One region of the Paenibacillus pseudetheri genome, then DNA from elsewhere that is predicted to be linked to it. Evidence: predicted binding sites of a transcription regulator. Region 1 holds the regulator's gene; the other holds the start of a gene.
The links. Region 1 encodes CtsR, which represses protease genes until heat stress. Its sites were predicted from a motif close to ATGGTCAATAAAGGTCAAACA; they were not measured.

Region 1 (9,040 bases):
TCCATTTTTATGCGTAGAACCATCTCTACCCGCTGAATCACTCCGACCACTTCGGCCACGGTTACGATTCCCTCATACTCCGAAGCAGACAAATTCGTCAGTCCTTGTGTAAGAACCGCTTTATACTTTTCGAGGGTTTGAATCGCTTGATTAGCTTTAGCCAAAATAGCTCCGATTTCTTTTAGTGCATATCGAATGGATCCTTGATACAGAGTAATGATATTGCGGCGTTGTGAAATGGAAACAACCAGTTTACCTGTTTGCTTCGCTACGCGCTCGGCGGTCCGGTGACGAATGCCTGTCTCGATGGAAGAGATGGACGAATCCGGAATTAGCTGTGTATTTGCATACAAAATGCGTTTCAAATCCTCACTAAGAATAATGGCACCGTCCATTTTGGCGAGCTCATATAAATAATTGGGCGAAAAATCGCAGTTAATGGAGAATCCTCCATCCACTACCTCCATCACCTCAGGACTATATCCAACGACGATTAGTGCTCCCGTCTTAGCGCGCAGCACATTCTCCAGACCTTCCCGAAAGGGTGTCCCCGGTGCCGCCAGTCTGAGCAGATCATTCATATTCTCTAATTGTTCTTTCATAATTCCTGTGCCCCCTAATCTAACGCGACCGATAGTGCATCTGCTACGGTACTGACGCCAATAATCTGGATATCTTGCGGGTGCTTCCAGCCCTTCAAACTTTTCTCTGGCATGATCACCCGCCGGAAGCCTAGCTTCGCGGCCTCCTTCACACGCATTTCCGCGCGTGAAACACCTCTTACTTCACCTGTAAGCCCTACTTCACCGAAGAAAACATCGTAAGGTTTTGTTGAAATATCACGAAAACTGGAAGCGATACTAATAGCTACTGCTAAATCAATCGCCGGTTCATCCAGCTTTACGCCTCCAGCAACATTAAGGTAAGCATCCTGATTTTGCAGGAACATACCCATCCGCTTCTCCAGTACAGCGATAATGAGTGCCATCCGCTGGTGATCCATACCTGTGCACATCCGGCGCGGGGAGGGGAAATGAGTAGCAGCGACAAGAGCCTGAAGCTCAACAAGCACCGGTCTAGTCCCTTCCATACTGGCTACGACTGTAGATCCGGCTACGCCGAGTGGACGTTCCGATAAGAAGAGCTCCGATGGATTTTCGACTTCTGTTAGACCCACTTCACCCATTTCAAAAATGCCGATTTCATTCGTTGAACCGAATCGGTTCTTTACAGCCCGCAGGAGTCTATACGTATGATGCCGCTCTCCCTCAAAATACAGCACACAATCCACCATATGTTCAAGCATCCGTGGGCCTGCAATAGCGCCTTCCTTGGTGACATGCCCAACGAGAACTGTAGCAATTCCCCGAATCTTAGCGATACGCATAAATCTTGTCGTACATTCCCGAACCTGGGTCACACTGCCTGGCGCACTAGTTACTTCTGGCATAAATACAGTCTGAATCGAATCGATAACAAGAAATTGCGGCTGAATTTGTTCAATCGCTTCTTCTATGCTTTCCATATTCGTCTCACATAGTACATATAGCTCAGCTGACAACGCACCGAGGCGATCCGCACGTAGTTTAGTTTGCCTTACCGATTCTTCGCCCGAAATGTACAGCACTCGCAATCCCTGAGTTGTCAGAGCATGCGACGTCTGTAATAAGAGCGTAGATTTACCGATTCCTGGGTCTCCCCCTACTAGTACCAGCGATCCTGGCACGATCCCCCCACCGAGAACACGGTTAAGCTCACCTATACCTGTCAGTATGCGCGGTTCCTTGTCACTTTCTATACTTATGATCGATTGTGCCTTTTCTTTACTATGAAAAATAGGGGCATTCATTCCCTGTGTTTTGACTACGCTTTCCGTTTCCTCCACCATGGAGTTCCAAGCTTGGCACCCGGGACATTTTCCGAACCATTTTGGCGATTCGTATCCACAATCGGTGCAAAAAAATTTAGTTTTTGGTTTAGCCATTTGTTCTCCTTACGGTCCGAACTTTTAAATTGCGGATATTTTCTTCTAATGAAAGTTTACCATTTCTGCCCCTTTAACGAAAGGTCATTCGGAATTTGTACTAAATGTATATTTTTAAGTGAGAAATTTATATTAAAAAAGCTTCCGCCCCTCAATAAACTGAGGAGCGGAAGCTTCATTTAATTCTTTTTTTTTATTCGGATTCTACTTCTTTTTCAAGCAATGGCGCTACAGGGGCATCCACTTTCTTCACTACAAGTTCTCCGCCAACTTCATCAATGTTGAGTGAATCACCCTTTTGGATATTTCCTCTCAATAATTCCTCGGAAAGGCGGTCTTCAATATGCTTCTGAATCGCACGACGCAATGGACGTGCACCGAAGGCTGGGTCGTAACCTTCCTTAGCCAGGAAAGCCTTCGCCGCATCCGTGAGTACGAAATCAACATCATATTCACGCAGCCGCTTGCGCAGTTCATCAGACATCAACGTAACAATTTCAGCAATATGCTTCTCATCGAGGGAATGGAAGACGATGATTTCGTCAATCCGGTTCAAGAACTCTGGACGGAAGCTCTTCTTAAGCTCTTCCATTACCTTGCCCTTCATATTACCGTATTCTGCTCCGGCATCTTGCACCGCTGTGAATCCAAGTGTCGAATTCTTCTTGATCGCTTGTGCGCCTACGTTAGAAGTCAGAATAATTAATGTATTACGGAAATCGACTACCCGTCCTTTAGAGTCAGTCAAACGACCATCTTCAAGAACTTGCAGCAAGATGTTAAATACTTCTGGGTGCGCTTTTTCAATTTCATCAAGCAGCACTACAGAATAAGGTTTACGGCGTACCTTCTCGGTTAATTGGCCGCCTTCTTCATAGCCTACATATCCAGGAGGGGCTCCGACTAAGCGGGACGTGGAGTGCTTCTCCATGTATTCCGACATATCAATACGGATGACCGCATTCTCATCGCCGAACATGGCTTCAGCCAATGCACGAGCCAACTCAGTTTTACCTACACCTGTAGGACCAAGGAAGATAAAGGAACCCATTGGACGTTTCGGATCCTTAAGACCCGCACGCGCACGGCGTAGTGCCCGGCTAACTGCCTTAACAGCTTCGTCCTGACCAATCACTCGTTCATGCAGTAAAGCCTCCATGTTAAGCAGACGGTCAGTCTCCTCTTCCTTCAGCTTGCTTACAGGTATACCAGTCCAGCTAGCAACAACCTGTGCGATATCTTCAGGTGTAACCTCCGAATCCGTGCGGCCCTGTTTTTCTTTCCATTGATTCTTAGTCGTATCAAGTTCTTCACGGATTTTTTGCTCTGTATCACGCAAGGCCGCCGCTTTTTCAAACTCTTGACTCTGCACGGCGGAATCTTTCTCCTTGCGGATATCATCCAAGCGCATTTCAAGTTCCTTCAGATTTGGCGGGATGGTGTAAGAGTGAAGCCTTACTTTGGATCCTGCTTCATCGATAAGGTCAATCGCTTTATCTGGCAGGAAACGATCCGGGATGTAACGATCGGACAGCTTCACGGCTTCCACAATAGCTTCATCCGTAATCTTCACACGGTGATGCGCTTCATAACGATCGCGAAGTCCGAACAGAATTTGGACCGCTTCTTCTGGAGATGGCTGATCCACCGTAATCGGTTGGAAACGACGCTCCAAAGCAGCATCTTTTTCAATATATTTACGATATTCGTCAAGCGTAGTCGCACCAATGCACTGAAGTTCTCCACGGGCTAAAGCCGGCTTCAGAATGTTAGAAGCGTCAATTGCACCTTCTGCGCCACCAGCACCGATTAGCGTATGAAGTTCGTCGATAAAGAGCACGATATTACCTGCTTGGCGAATCTCATCCATAATTTTCTTGAGGCGGTCTTCAAACTCACCGCGATATTTTGTTCCAGCCACTACTGAGCCCATGTCGAGCGTCATGACGCGTTTGTCGCGAAGTGTCTCTGGGATTTCATTATTGATAATCTTTTGTGCAAGTCCTTCCGCGATAGCTGTTTTACCAACACCAGGTTCACCGATCAGTACCGGGTTATTCTTAGTCCGGCGACTCAGTACCTGAATAACACGTTCAATTTCCTTACTACGGCCGATAACGGGGTCTAGATTGCCCTCCTTAGCATAGGCGGTCAAATCGCGCGCAAGACCATCTAGGGTCGGTGTGCTGACGTTAGCCGGAGTCCCGCTATGACTAGAAGCAGCCTCGCTGCTTCCCAGGAGCTGAAGAACTTGTTGACGAGCTTTGTTCAAACTGATGCCGAGGTTATTAAGCACACGAGCCGCGACACCTTCCCCTTCACGGATAAGTCCAAGCAAAATATGCTCAGTGCCAACATACGTATGACCCAATTTGCGGGCTTCGTCCATCGACAGCTCAATCACTTTTTTAGCGCGAGGAGTATAAGCAATGTTCGTAGGCTGTTCTTGACCTCTGCCAATCAGTGTCTCCACTTCGTCTTGGATTTTTTCAAGCCCTAGCCCTAAAGCTATTAATGCCTTAGCAGCAATGCCGTCTCCTTCACGAATAAGTCCGAGCAAAATATGTTCTGTACCAATATTGTTGTGTCCTAAACGAACAGCTTCTTCCTGCGCCAGCGCTAGCACTTTTTGTGCGCGTTCCGTAAATCTTCCAAACATCATATCTCCTGCACCTCCATGAATAATAAATATCTATATTAATGTTGTGTTCCCAGTGTCTCTCGGAGCAGTTTTGCCCGATACATATCTCGTTCAGTAGCGTTCAGCTCATCGCCGAACATCTTTTGCAGAAATCCTGGCTGTGTCTTTACATTAAGTTCATTAAGCACTGAAATCGAAAGACCTTCCAGAATGCCAAGGTCAATCCCAAGTCTCACATCAGACAGGCGTTGAGCAGATTCTTTCAGCTCCATAAGAGCTGCATAACATAAAATCCCGTAAGAACGCTTCACTCGGTCTGTTATTCTCAGGGCGGAGTCAACAAGCAACCGTTCACGGGCATTTCGCTCATGCTCAATAATCTGGGTAACTACACTGTGAAGGTTCTCTATAATTTCACTTTCCGTTTGACCGAGAGTGATCTGATTAGAAATTTGAAAGATGTTCCCTACTGCTTCGCTACCCTCACCGTAAATTCCTCTTACTGTCAATCCCACTTGGTTCACTGCAGACAATATGCGATTGATCTGATGAGTCATTACAAGCGCTGGCAGATGCAGCATTACCGAGGCACGAAGGCCAGTACCAACATTGGTGGGACAACTAGTCAAATATCCTCTTTTATCATCAAAAGCGTAATTGACAGCTGCCTCAAATATATCATCGATCGCCGTCGCACGTTCCCATGCTTCTCTAACCTGAAGACCAGGAAACAGACATTGGATTCGCAGGTGATCCTCTTCGTTAATCATGATGCTGACCGACTCATCTTCATTTAATAAGACAGCCGCACTGCGCGAATCATTAGCCAAGTTAGGACTGATTAGATGCTTCTCAACCAGTACCTTTTTGTCCAGTTCATTCACTTCATCAAGCTTTAGGAGCTGAAAAGATCCGAAATCTGCAGCTGCTTCCTCATGAAACACAGGAGCCAGTAGCGCTAATACTTCTTCCGATTGCTCTAAGGAAGCCAGCATTGGGAACGGAAGATGCTCTAGATTACGGGCAATACGCATACGACTGCTAATTACAATCTCGGAATGACTACCTCCAGAACGCATCCAATCACTAAGCGCTTGTTCAGTAAATCGGAGACTTGACATGTCATATCCCCCCTATATATCAAAGACTCTACTCTTGTGCTATTTCTTTTTCAAGTTTACGAATCTGATCTCGCAGCTCCGCTGCTTTCTCGAATTCTTCCTGTGTAATACTTTGCTGTAATTCCTGCTTGAGTTCATCAATTTGGCGTCTAAACACAATCTGAGCTCCTGCACGTTTCGGAATCTTACCTACATGTGAAGTACTGCCATGCACTCGCTTAAAAAGCGGGTCCAGTGCGCTGTTAAAATATTCATAACAGGAGCTACAGCCAAAACGGCCTAATTTGCTAAACTGTGAGTACGTCATCCCACAATTCTCACATTGCAGGCTCTGCGTAGTCTTCGTTGCAGCCGACTTCTCCTTGCCGGCACCTTCAAGATCAAGCAGACCTGAGAGCAGACTGTGGATGGAGAATCCTCCAGCCGTTCCGGGAATGAGTTCACCCTTCTCCCGTGCACAGCTCTCACAGATATGAAACTCCGTCTTCTCTCCATTCACGATTTTAGTGAAGTGGAGTGTTGCCGGCTTGACGCCACATTCCTGGCATTGCATAAGCGAAAGCCCCTCCCTTATGGTTGACAATTATTTGCCTAACAAAGAGATTAACATCGCCTTCATAAGCTTGGCACGAATCTCATCCCGGTATGGAATCTTAACCGTTAGGCATTCCCGAGAAACAGCAGCGCGCATAAGGCACGCTTCACGCTTACTTAGAAAACCAGCTTCCTCCAGCTGATAAATCAGCCCTTCAGCAGCGTTCTGATCAATCCCGCCACCTATAGTATGGTTTAAATGGGCATGCAGTGCCACGTTTGGCGGTAATTCAAAACGTTGAATACGAATATATCCCCCGCCACCCCGCTTACTTTCCACCACATAACCTTTTTCCAGAGTAAAGCGTGTACTGATGACATAATTGATCTGTGACGGTACGCATGAGAACTGGTCCGCCAGGTCATTTCGCTGGATTTCCACCGTACCTTCGGGACTTTCATGCAAAATATTCTTCAGATATTGTTCGATAATATCAGAGATATTGCGCATCACTCATCCTCCAGTGCTTAAATCTTTATAATACCGATTGCAACTTGCATTCATAATGACAATGGTCTTTAATTGAACTTAAACATTTGTGGATAATCCCACGCGTTCAGAGGATCGGATCGATGTCATTAAGTTTCGTTGACTTTGACTTTCTTTGACTTTTTAATATTATAACATATTTTGTGCTAATTCCAAGTGGATTCTCTTATTTTTCACTTTTTTTCACGAATGTATTCGGAAATAAAGAACTCTCCCAACTTCTTTCGAAGGGGAGAGCCCGAAATTTTGTCAAGTATAAACGCCTTCGGGGTCCTTATTAGGACGATAAGCGTTTAAGCGAGAAATATAAGGATAATGTATAGCGTGAAACTTATATTTTTAAAAATGATCAAATAATGCAGTTTGTGCTTGCGGAAGGATTTCTTCAAACCATTCCAGTACAGCTGAATGACCTGAGATGTGTCCATAACGAGCTAACTCTGCCGGACGTTTATATCCAAGCATCAGGGTCGTCAATGTACCTATATCACAGCTTAAGTCTGCTTCTGCCCGGTCCCCTTCCACTCGTGTTAAAGTAGCCGATCCCTCATTAGAGATGTTCCATTCCCACAATCCATCGTTCCAGGTTGCATATTTATCATCGATATATATAAGCTGCTTCTTTTGAGTACTGTTTCCTCTGAAGGCGTAAGTTTCTATGAATGACTTGGCATTAACAATTCGCCCCATAAAATAAGGATAATTCTCTTGTTCTATACGCGGATCTGGCAGCAAGAAGGGTAACATATCGTCCGAAGGCACTAGCTTTAAGGATGCACCGGTCACCATCGAATCATGGTTCGCAAGAAATGTCCACAGTCCCTGCCGTGCTTGTTCGTTCAAAAAAACAAATTCATCAATGACCAGTTCTCTGTTCTCTATCTTATATAGCACGTATCCCTCTGGTTCACCACTCTTAGAGTAAAATACTGCACTCTTTCCTTCATCATCTAGAACAGAGTTCTCCCACCAGTCCAAATCGCGCTTAAGTGTCCCATTATAACTGACAGCGAATCGAGTATATAGGCTATCCAATATTTCGATATCTTTTATGTCCCGTTTAACCTTGCCCTCAACTTCAACCTTTTTGGGAAACTTCGCTACTGGAATAGAGTATTTCTTATATTCACAATAAACTTCCCAGCCAAATTTACGATAAAACGGAATCAAGAACGGGTGTAGAAAAGAGAGCGTTTGCCCCGCCTCATTCATCGTATGCAGCGCATGAGACAAAAGATTTGCTACATGTCCTTGTCTGCGGTTCTCTGGCCATGTAGCTACCCCTGCTATACCACCCATAGGTACCACTCTGCCCTGTATGTAGACTTGGAAGGGAATAATTGTCAATTTAGCTTCCAATATTCCGTCCTCAAAAGCACCCCATACCTGTTCAGGCTTGAATCTTTCCTTAACACTTGCTCTTTTTTCACTAGGAAGCTTGTACTGAAAAGCATATTCTGACAAGTTCATGCTTGCATCGAATTCTTCTGAACGTAACTGTCTTATTACCACAAACTCACCTCATCCTTTATAAAATTACTTTTAGGATAAGTATAACAAGAGCGTCAATTGTGCGCTAATCTATTGCACTATTTATAACTTTATTTTCAGTTATCCACAGCTCTATGCAGTTTTAAAAATAGTCTTGAAATCTTGTAACATCCAAGTTAAAATAGTTATCCACTTATCAATCCCTCTATCCACATAATCCCGGCTATATCCACAGCAACCCGTGTACTACTTAGGTTTTCTGTTGACAGATCCATATAAATATGTATTTAATCCACACTATTTCGGGATTATTTCTCTTTCAATCATCTATCCACATGTGTGTAACTTTTCTGCAAATCCAAAAGTTTATCCACAAGTTTTCCACAGTCTATAATAAACGCAAAAAAGCCACTGTCGATTACTCAACAGTGGTCTAATTGTGCTTGGCAACGTCCTACTCTCCCAGGACCCTTCGGTCCAAGTACCATCGGCGCTGGAGGGCTTAACGGTCGTGTTCGGGATGGGTACGTGTGGAACCCCTCCGCTATCGCCACCAAACATGATTTTTCGAAGCTTCCGCTTCTCGAAATCGCTGCGAGAAAATATCAATCCTCAGAAAGGACATGCAGCTTATTGGTTACAGGCTTAATCGCCTGAAAACTGAATCCGAATTGAATTTGCATTTTAAGTATAGGATAAGCCCTCGACCGATTAGTATT
Region 2 (9,040 bases), on a different contig from region 1:
TCTTAGCATTTTTAACTGCGGCTACCAGTGTTTCATTATCGAAGAACTCACCCTCACGGATTGATTTATCGATACGAGTCAAATCCTGGTATACAATCCGTCCTGCACCAATATTTAAGTGCCCTACTTCAGAGTTGCCCATTTGGCCTTCTGGAAGACCAACAGCTTCACCACAAGCAGTAAGGGTAGTATTAGGATATTGTTTCAAGTAACGGTCATAATTAGGTTTGTTAGCTTGAGCAACGGCGTTGCCTTCAGATGTTCCACGCAAACCGAAACCATCCATGATGATCAAAGCTACAGGTCTTGGAGCTGACATCTTACTTCGCCCCCTCAACCAATTGAACGAAGGAAGCAGGCTGCAAGCTGGCACCGCCAACAAGCGCACCATCGATGTCGCTTTGGCCCATGTACTCAGTTACATTCTCAGGCTTCACGCTGCCGCCGTATTGAATACGAACAGCTTCAGCTGTTGCTGCATCATACAAATCTTTTACAAGACTGCGGATGTAAGCAATAACTTCGTTAGCATCTTGGGAAGTGGAAGATTTACCTGTGCCAATAGCCCAGATAGGTTCGTACGCAATGACAACTTTTGCTGCTTGCTCGGCACTAAGTCCTTGGAATGCAGCTTCAGTTTGTACTTTACATACTGCTTTAGTTTGATCAGCTTCACGCTCTTCGAGCTTTTCGCCAACACATACGATTGGAGTGATACCGTGACGGAATGCAGCATGCATTTTCTTATTCACGATTTCATCTGTTTCGCCAAAATAAGCACGACGCTCAGAGTGACCAATGATTACATAGTCTACGCCAAGATCGCTAAGCATTACACCACTGATTTCTCCTGTGTAAGCACCGTTATCTTCAAAGTGTAGGTTCTGTGCGCCAATCTTGATGTCTGTACCTTTTGCAGCGGCTACAAGTGCAGGCAGGTTAGTAAATGGGGCGCAGATTACAGTCTCAACGCCTTCTACTTCTGCTTTGCCTTTGATGTCAGCAATAAAGCTTTCTGCTTCAGGAACTGTTTTGAACATCTTCCAGTTACCCGCAATAATTGGTGTTCTCATGAATTTAGTTGCCTCCTTCTATACGTCTTACTTGTCGTTCAGTGCTTCTACGCCAGGAAGCGCCTTGCCTTCCATGAACTCAAGGGATGCACCGCCACCAGTGGAAATGTGATCCATTTGGTCAGCCAGGTGGAATTTTTCTGCTGCTGCTGCAGAATCTCCGCCGCCAATAACAGTGTAACCTTCAGTTGTTGCACAAGCTTTTGCTACTTCAAGTGTACCTTCAGCGAATTTATCGATTTCGAACACGCCCATAGGTCCATTCCAGACAACCAGCTTGGAGTTCTTGATAATATCGGCATAAAGTTCACGAGTCTTAGGTCCGATATCAAGTCCTTCCCAACCTTCTGGGATTTCATTGTAATCAACGATCTTAGTGTTAGCATCAGCACCGAATTTATCAGCAACAACAACATCAACAGGAAGCATGAAGTTCTTGCCAAGTGCTTTAGCTTTTTCGATGAATCCAAGAGCAACTTCAAGTTTGTCGTTGTCTACAAGTGATTTACCGATTTCAAAGCCTTGTGCTTTAGTGAATGTATAAGACAATCCACCGCCGATCAAAACGTTATCAGCCAAAGACAACAAGTTATCAATAACATCAATCTTGTCTTTAACTTTCGAACCACCGATTATCGCTGTGAAAGGACGTTCTGGGTTAGTAAGAGCTTTACCAAGTACGGTCAATTCTTTCTCCATCAAAAGACCGGAGACAGCTGGTAGGAAATGAGCGATACCTTCTGTCGATGCATGTGCACGGTGAGCCGCACCAAACGCATCATTGACGAACAAATCAGCCAGATCAGCGAATTGTTTAGCCAATTCAGGATCGTTCTTTTCTTCGCCTGGGTAGAAACGAACATTCTCAAGTACAAGTACGTCGCCTTCGCCTAGCTCAGCAATTTTTGCTTTTACAGCTTCGCCAACAGCTTCGTCAGCTTTAGCCACTGGTTTGCCGAGAAGCTCGGACAGACGTTCAGCAGCAGTAGTCAAACGCATGGAATCTACGAATTGGCCTTTAGGACGACCCATGTGACTCGCAAGAATGATCTTCGCACCGTTCTCAATCAAATATTTAATGGTTGGAAGTGTTTCGCGAATACGAGTATCATCAGTAATCTTACCGTCTTCTACAGGTACGTTGAAATCCACGCGTACAAATACGCGTTTACCCTTTACTTCTACATCACGGACGCTCTTTTTGTTCATGATTAATTCCTCCACACCCAAAATTGTTTCTAGCAGGAAACAAGTCTAATAATTTTAGAAAGAGCGGAAACAATTAACTCCTGTTTCCGCTCTATTGATGTTGCTTATATCAAATCAATTACTTAGCAATTTTAGCGAATTTTTCCAAAGTTCGGATCAATTGTGCAGTGTAAGACATTTCGTTGTCATACCAAGAAACTGTCTTAACCAATTGTTTGTCGCCAACTGTCATTACTTTAGTTTGAGTAGCATCGAACAGGGAACCGTAAGTGATGCCTACGATGTCAGAAGATACGATTTCATCTTCAGTGTATCCGAAAGAATCATTCGCTGCTGCTTTCATTGCTGCGTTGATTTCTTCAACAGTTACAGTTTTCTCAAGAACTGTCACTAGCTCAGTCAAAGAACCTGTTGCTACAGGAACACGTTGAGCTGCTCCGTCCAATTTACCTTTTAATTCGGGAATAACTAGACCGATTGCTTTTGCTGCACCAGTAGTGTTAGGAACGATGTTAGCTGCTGCTGCACGAGCACGTCTGAAGTCACCTTTAGCGTGTGGAGCATCCAAAGTATTTTGGTCGCCAGTGTAAGCGTGAATTGTAGTCATCAAGCCTTCAACAATAGTGTACTTGTCGTTCAATACTTTTGCCATTGGAGCTAGGCAGTTCGTTGTGCAAGATGCGCCGGAAATAACAGTCTCAGTACCATCAAGAATGTCATCATTAACGTTGTAAACGACAGTTTTCATGTCGCCAGTAGCTGGAGCGGAGATAACTACTTTCTTAGCTCCACCTTTCAAGTGTTTTTCAGCAGCTTCTTTAGTTGTGAAGAAACCTGTGCACTCAAGAACGATGTCAACACCAAGGTCGCCCCATGGCAATTCTTCAGGGTTGCGGTTAGCAAGAACCTTAACATCTTTACCGTTTACTTTGAAGAATCCGTCATGTACTTCTACTTCTCCATCAAAGCGACCTTGAGTTGTATCATATTTAAGCAAATGAGCAAGCATCTTAGCGTCAGTCAAATCGTTGATTGCTACCACTTCGATACCTTCTACATTTTGAATACGGCGGAAAGCAAGGCGTCCAATACGTCCAAATCCGTTAATTCCAACTTTTACACTCATTGAATAGTTCCTCCTAGAATTCGTTTTATTTATTCAAAACAGACCGTGAAGCCTGTCATGACAACAATGTTAAGTATAATGCAAGATATATGTTCTAGTGTGTTACGAGGATATCTGTAACTGATTGTCAATTCCCTTGCCTATTTCCACAGCAGCAGCCTCGTCCGTGACGAGTATATTCTCCTGCCCGAAACGCAGCATGGCGTGAATGGCTTTGGCCTTTGGTTTGCCTCCAGCAATACCGATGACTGTCTCCGTCCGGACAATATCTTCTAGACGTAGTCCCATCGTAAGCATCGTATGGACAACCTGACCCTCTTCGTTAAAGTAATACCCAAAGGATTCTGCCACGGCTCCCTCACCCTGGATTTCTGAGACAGTAGCCTCATCCAGCTTGCGGCGTCGAGTCATTTCAATGGCATCCCCAATCCCATGTACAATAATACGCGAACTGCGGATGATTTGTACAATTTCTCCAATATTAGAGTCAAGTGCTAGTGACTGGTAGGCATCCCCACTAAGTAAATCAGGTACATGCAATAACCGGTAATTCGCTCCAACCCGTTTTGCCATTGTTGAGGCAATCGTATTGGCTTGAATCTCCATACTCTCTCCTAGTCCACCACGCGCCGGAACAAACCAAGCGTTCTTATAGGAAAGGGATAACGGCGGTGTCAGTTGATCAGCCATATCGGCAAGCGTTGATCCACCTGTGACAGCAACAATATCATCTGTACGAAGTACACTAAGCAGCGCTTTTGCACCCGCTCGGCCAAGCTCACGTTTGGTGAACGGCGATGATTCACAATCACCCGGCACCACAATAACTTTATCCAGACCATACGTTGCCCGAATTTTCTCTTCCAGATCATCCAGACCAAACAGGCTCTTAACGACCGGCTCTAGCAAATCAAGCAGTCTACGCCCAGCAGCGCTAATGCGCATACCAACGCTTTCGATCTCAATGAGCCCTTGCGATTTCAGAAGATCCGTCTCGGCACGCAGCACCCGCTCAGTCATATCAAGTGAAGCGGCAAGCGTTCTGCGTCCAATTATATCGGACAGCATGATCTGATGAAGAATCGTGTACCGTCTCTTAAGGGTTTCCATGAGATCAGGCAGAAGCTGCTTTTGGATATCTAATAAATTACGCATACTTTCACTCCTGCAACTTCGTCTTCCTCTATTCCCTTGTTCATGGTCTCAAAATGTCCCGGGTAAACTTTTTAAGTCCCACTCATATTCTAACCAAATTTTGCTCGAAGTGCAAGTCTTCCGAGAGTAGAATTCTCAAGCGCTTGTCTTCTTATACATTTATAAGATCGGGAAAGAGGTATAGCTCCTAAAACCTGTCATTAACAATCCAGATTCTATCACTGAGTGAAAGACAATGTACGCTTGTCCACCTTAAAGACAAGGGATAGAACCCGTGTACAGTATTATTAATTCATTGCAATTGCACAGAAATTGTAGTATAATCATTTTTGTTGCGCCCGTGGTCCAATGGATATGACGTAGGCCTCCGAAGCCTGAGATCCAAGTTCGATTCTTGGCGGGCGCGCCATTAATTTCACTTTTGCACATAATTTAGTAGTGCCTATACTACTACTTAACCAAAGAGCCGCGTGTCGGCTCTTTTTTTTGAATATAAGTTTGACTTTCTTTGACTTTTTGTTTGAATTTGTTTATCATGTGGGTAATACGGCAAGAGTAAAAATGAATACATTTAAAGAACCAATATCAAGGAGGTTTTCCACGTGAGTTATATTCCTATGGTAGTAGAACAGAGCAACCGCGGTGAGCGCGCTTATGACATCTATTCCCGCCTGCTGAAGGACCGCATCATTTTCCTTGGAACGGAGGTTAATGACGTGGTAGCCAATTCTATCATCGCACAAATGCTGTTCTTGGCTGCCGAAGATCCGGAGAAGGACATTCACCTTTATGTGAATAGCCCCGGCGGTTCCATTACTGCAGGTATGGCTATTTTTGATACAATGCAGTACATTAAACCGGACGTTTCCACCATCTGTGTGGGTATGGCAGCTTCCATGGGAGCTTTCCTACTAAACGCTGGCGCTAAAGGCAAACGCTTCGCGCTGCCTAACAGTGAAATCATGATTCACCAACCTCTGGGTGGTGCTCAAGGTCAAGCAACGGATATCGAAATCCGTGCCCGCCGTATCCTGAAATTACGTGATAAGTTGAATCGTATCCTTGCTGAACGTACGGGTCAACCGCTAGAGCGTATTGAGAAGGATACAGATCGTGATTACTTCATGACTGCTGCAGACGCGGCAGCTTACGGTATCGTTGATAAAGTCATCGAGAAGACACTGCCTAGCGGTGTGTAAGCTATAGAACAACAACACAAAGAGGCTGTGCCCTATCCACTTGATGGTTAGCGCACAGCCTCTTTATTTTTCAGACGACTACTTCATACGAATCTCAATTAATTCAAACTGCCATAACCAAGACCATCCAGTTTCTCAGCAATCACACGATAGCCTCGGCCATTAGGATGTAGGTGGTCAATCGATAAAAGCCCTCTTTCGTTTCCTGCAAACTCACTATAAATTGAAGCAAATCCACATGCTCGACTACTGTACTGTGATGCATAGCCGTTAAACTGCCGTACCCACTCTGTAGCACCTACTACCTGAGGATAGGGATTATACAATCCCACAATTCGAATGATAAAAGGTCTACGCGTTCCCGCCTTCAATTGAAAGAGAATACTCATAATTGCAGCAAAATTTTGTTTGCATTCCTGTAGTGATATTCGTAGCTCTTTTGATAAATTTTCAGGTTGTCTAGCTGCAGCCTTCGCAGCATGGATTAAATCGTTGCCACCGATGGATAGGGTGATAATGTCGGCTGCTCGAATAGCTTCGCGAGTCATAGAACTCCCGCGTAGCCGCTGTTCCAGTTCAGAAGTAGTCAATCCATTCACGCCCAAATTCGTAGAGGCTACATTAGAACGCAGTCTCCCTTCCGCCATTCTACGGTACACCGGTACAAAGCCGTTACCAGGCAGAGCGCCAAATCCAGTCGTCAAGGAATCGCCAATTGCAGTATATTGATAGCTCATAGCTCTCCCCCGTTCATAAACTAGTTACTCCATTTAGCATATGAATTCGAGATGATTCTGGTAAGGGGGAGATGTCCAGTGCAGACACTAGCGGTTACGATTCCTCTATTTATTTTATAGCAGCAAATGGACTACCGCCCTCCGGCAACAGTTCTTTGAAAGTAAAGGTATATTCCGGGAACCCCGCAGCATATGCTGTATATTCGTACAATTGGAAGAACAGAACGACCTGATCATCCTTCAGATAAAAATACTTTTCCGTATTCAATCCGTTGAATCCCCCCAAATAACTTTCCTCCGCTTTTACCAGCTTGTTCAACTTTGCATTTAACAGTTGTTTGTAATTGGGATTAGCACCAAACAGATCACCCAATAATAGACGTTTGCCATCCTTGAGCGAAAAGGTAAAAGCCTCCCGGTTGGTCATGCCATGAGCGCCGCCCGTATCACTATACTGTGACATTACTAAACTGATCACGCCGTTCTGATTGTAGGTCACCACATAATCAATATCATAGGTATACTTGGGCTCTGATCCGGATCGATTCGAGATATCCTTTTCTGCACCCGCAGCGAATCTCATGGCACTTTCTTTCAAAATATCATTCATGGCCTGCTGTGCATTGGAATTGCTTAATCCACCGATCTTCGGATAATCAAGCTGGATAAATGCCTCTTTTCGATCCTTAGCATAGGTCTCCGTGGTTACCGTCAACGTGTTCTGTGGTCTGTTCACCACGTTCAACTTACTAGAGCCCCTACTCCAATCCACTTTATAGCCCAGATAATCATTTAAGAGACCTGATGGAACATAGAGCCGGTTGTTTATTAGCTTTCCTTCATACTCTCGAATGTAATAGTTATTCACCCAAATAGAAGTGCCATAGCTAGATAACATCAACTTGACCTTAGTCGTTCCCTTTCCTATCGTGTATGCATTTTCTTTTTTATCATAAGTAAAAGGTAATCGCAGCACATCACGCATAAAGGTAATCGGAATCCAGACCTTCCCTTCCTGCAAAATACCTGTCTCCCGCGAAATCATCCCATTCGCCTTTAGAACTATACTTGAAGCAATAACCTTACTCTGCGTCTGATCAGACGCTGCATAACCAATCTCACCAGGTAGCACTCCTCCACCAAGCAATAACCCCGCTGACATCAAACCTATGCCCCATTTGCGTACTATTTCTTTTGAGATATTCATCATTTTATTTTCCCACTCCTTTCCAATTTATTAAACCTAATCTTAGAGAATTTACACACAAAAGAGGCGCCCCCCACTATTACTAGTGGAAGATCACCTCTCCTGCTTTCATCTTGTTCTAATACTATTTCAATTCATACATTACGCTCAGCTGTGTTGTAACTTTAACTACTTCCGGTTGAACGGATGTACTTGCACCAGCATCTGCTGCAGCCATATCCATTTTCAAATTCTGTTCAAAATAAACCGGAGTGACATTGCCATCATTTTGGCTGACCGTGATTACTTGACCCAAGCTACGTTTAGCCGCTTTAGCAATAGCTCCTGCTTTAACATCTGCGTTTGCCATCGCCTTTTCAATCACCTGAGCTTCAAAGGCAGAAGTATCTTCCACGGAAAAACGTGCATTTCCGATATTGTTTGCCCCTGCCGCAGATGCAGCGTCCAGCAATTCACCGACCTTGGTCAGATCTCTATAAGACACTAACAGCGTATGATTCGCGTTGTACCCTTTGACTTGCTGTCCTTCTTTTTCGCTATAACTATAGTTGGGTTGCACATAAAATTGGGTACTTTGAATATCCTTATCAGCGATTTTCCAAGTCCCTTTCAGTAGTGTAGTGATCTTTTGGATTTTAGCAGCATTTGTTTTTTGCGCTTCTTGTGCAGTTGTAGCCGTAGTATCCACACCGATGGACAGGTATACAATATCCGGCTTGATGGACAATTCACCTTTACCTACTACACTAACGACATTTTTCTGCACTTCATCTGCGTAAGCCTTTGCAGGACCTTGGAAGACACCACTCATGCTAATCCCTCCAATTAACAAACTCCCTACGATCAACACTGAACCAATCTTCTTTACCAAACCTTTCATATTTGCCAGCCCCTTTCACCTTTTATGATTTGTTATTACCCTCTAGACGAGTCTTTTTGGTAAATGTTGCACATCTAAATCTATTTTTTAGTATAAAAAAAAGCCCCTAGGGGCTTTTTAGTCATGCGATAAAAAGTCAATTTAAAAGATTATTGGTTCTCAAGCTCTTCTTTGCTGACGAGACTCGTCAAAGCGTTTACAGCTTGATCCGCGTCTGCACCATCCGCGCTGATATAGATCTCCGTGCCGGAACTGATCGCTAGGCTCATAATCCCCATAATACTTTTGGCGTTTACTTTTTTATCGTCTTTTTCCACGAAAATCTCCGACGAAAACTTGTTAGCTTCTTGCACAAACAATGCTGCCGGTCGAGCGTGTAGCCCTGTCTTCAACCGAACAACTACCGGGTGCTTTGTCATGAAACGCTTACCCCCTAATTGAGTTCTCCCCAAAA

Region 2: a site for CtsR is predicted at 5,059-5,079, ahead of clpP (ATP-dependent Clp endopeptidase proteolytic subunit ClpP). Genes of this name have one in related genera too.

Annotation. Positions count from the first base shown of each region.
Region 1 is NZ_CAKMAB010000035.1:56,124-65,163, forward strand. It holds gene disA (DNA integrity scanning diadenylate cyclase DisA) at 1-602, opposite strand, end outside; gene radA (DNA repair protein RadA) at 617-1,984, opposite strand; gene clpC (ATP-dependent protease ATP-binding subunit ClpC) at 2,178-4,646, opposite strand; gene mcsB (protein-arginine kinase McsB) at 4,682-5,746, opposite strand; gene mcsA (protein-arginine kinase activator protein McsA) at 5,775-6,299, opposite strand; gene L1028_RS23780 (CtsR family transcriptional regulator) at 6,330-6,791, opposite strand; gene L1028_RS23785 (GNAT family N-acetyltransferase) at 7,170-8,342, opposite strand; rRNA gene rrf (5S ribosomal RNA) at 8,763-8,879, opposite strand; partial or broken rRNA gene L1028_RS23795 (23S ribosomal RNA) at 9,013-9,040, opposite strand, start outside.
Region 2 is NZ_CAKMAB010000038.1:12,958-21,997, forward strand. It holds gene gpmI (2,3-bisphosphoglycerate-independent phosphoglycerate mutase) at 1-319, opposite strand, end outside; gene tpiA (triose-phosphate isomerase) at 321-1,073, opposite strand; gene L1028_RS24510 (phosphoglycerate kinase) at 1,101-2,282, opposite strand; gene gap (type I glyceraldehyde-3-phosphate dehydrogenase) at 2,401-3,408, opposite strand; gene L1028_RS24520 (sugar-binding transcriptional regulator) at 3,511-4,563, opposite strand; tRNA gene L1028_RS24525 (tRNA-Arg) at 4,898-4,972, shown strand; gene clpP (ATP-dependent Clp endopeptidase proteolytic subunit ClpP) at 5,166-5,762, shown strand; gene L1028_RS24535 (GDSL-type esterase/lipase family protein) at 5,861-6,499, opposite strand; gene L1028_RS24540 (PdaC/SigV domain-containing protein) at 6,609-7,709, opposite strand; gene L1028_RS24545 (SIMPL domain-containing protein) at 7,831-8,586, opposite strand; gene L1028_RS24550 (HPr family phosphocarrier protein) at 8,736-9,005, opposite strand.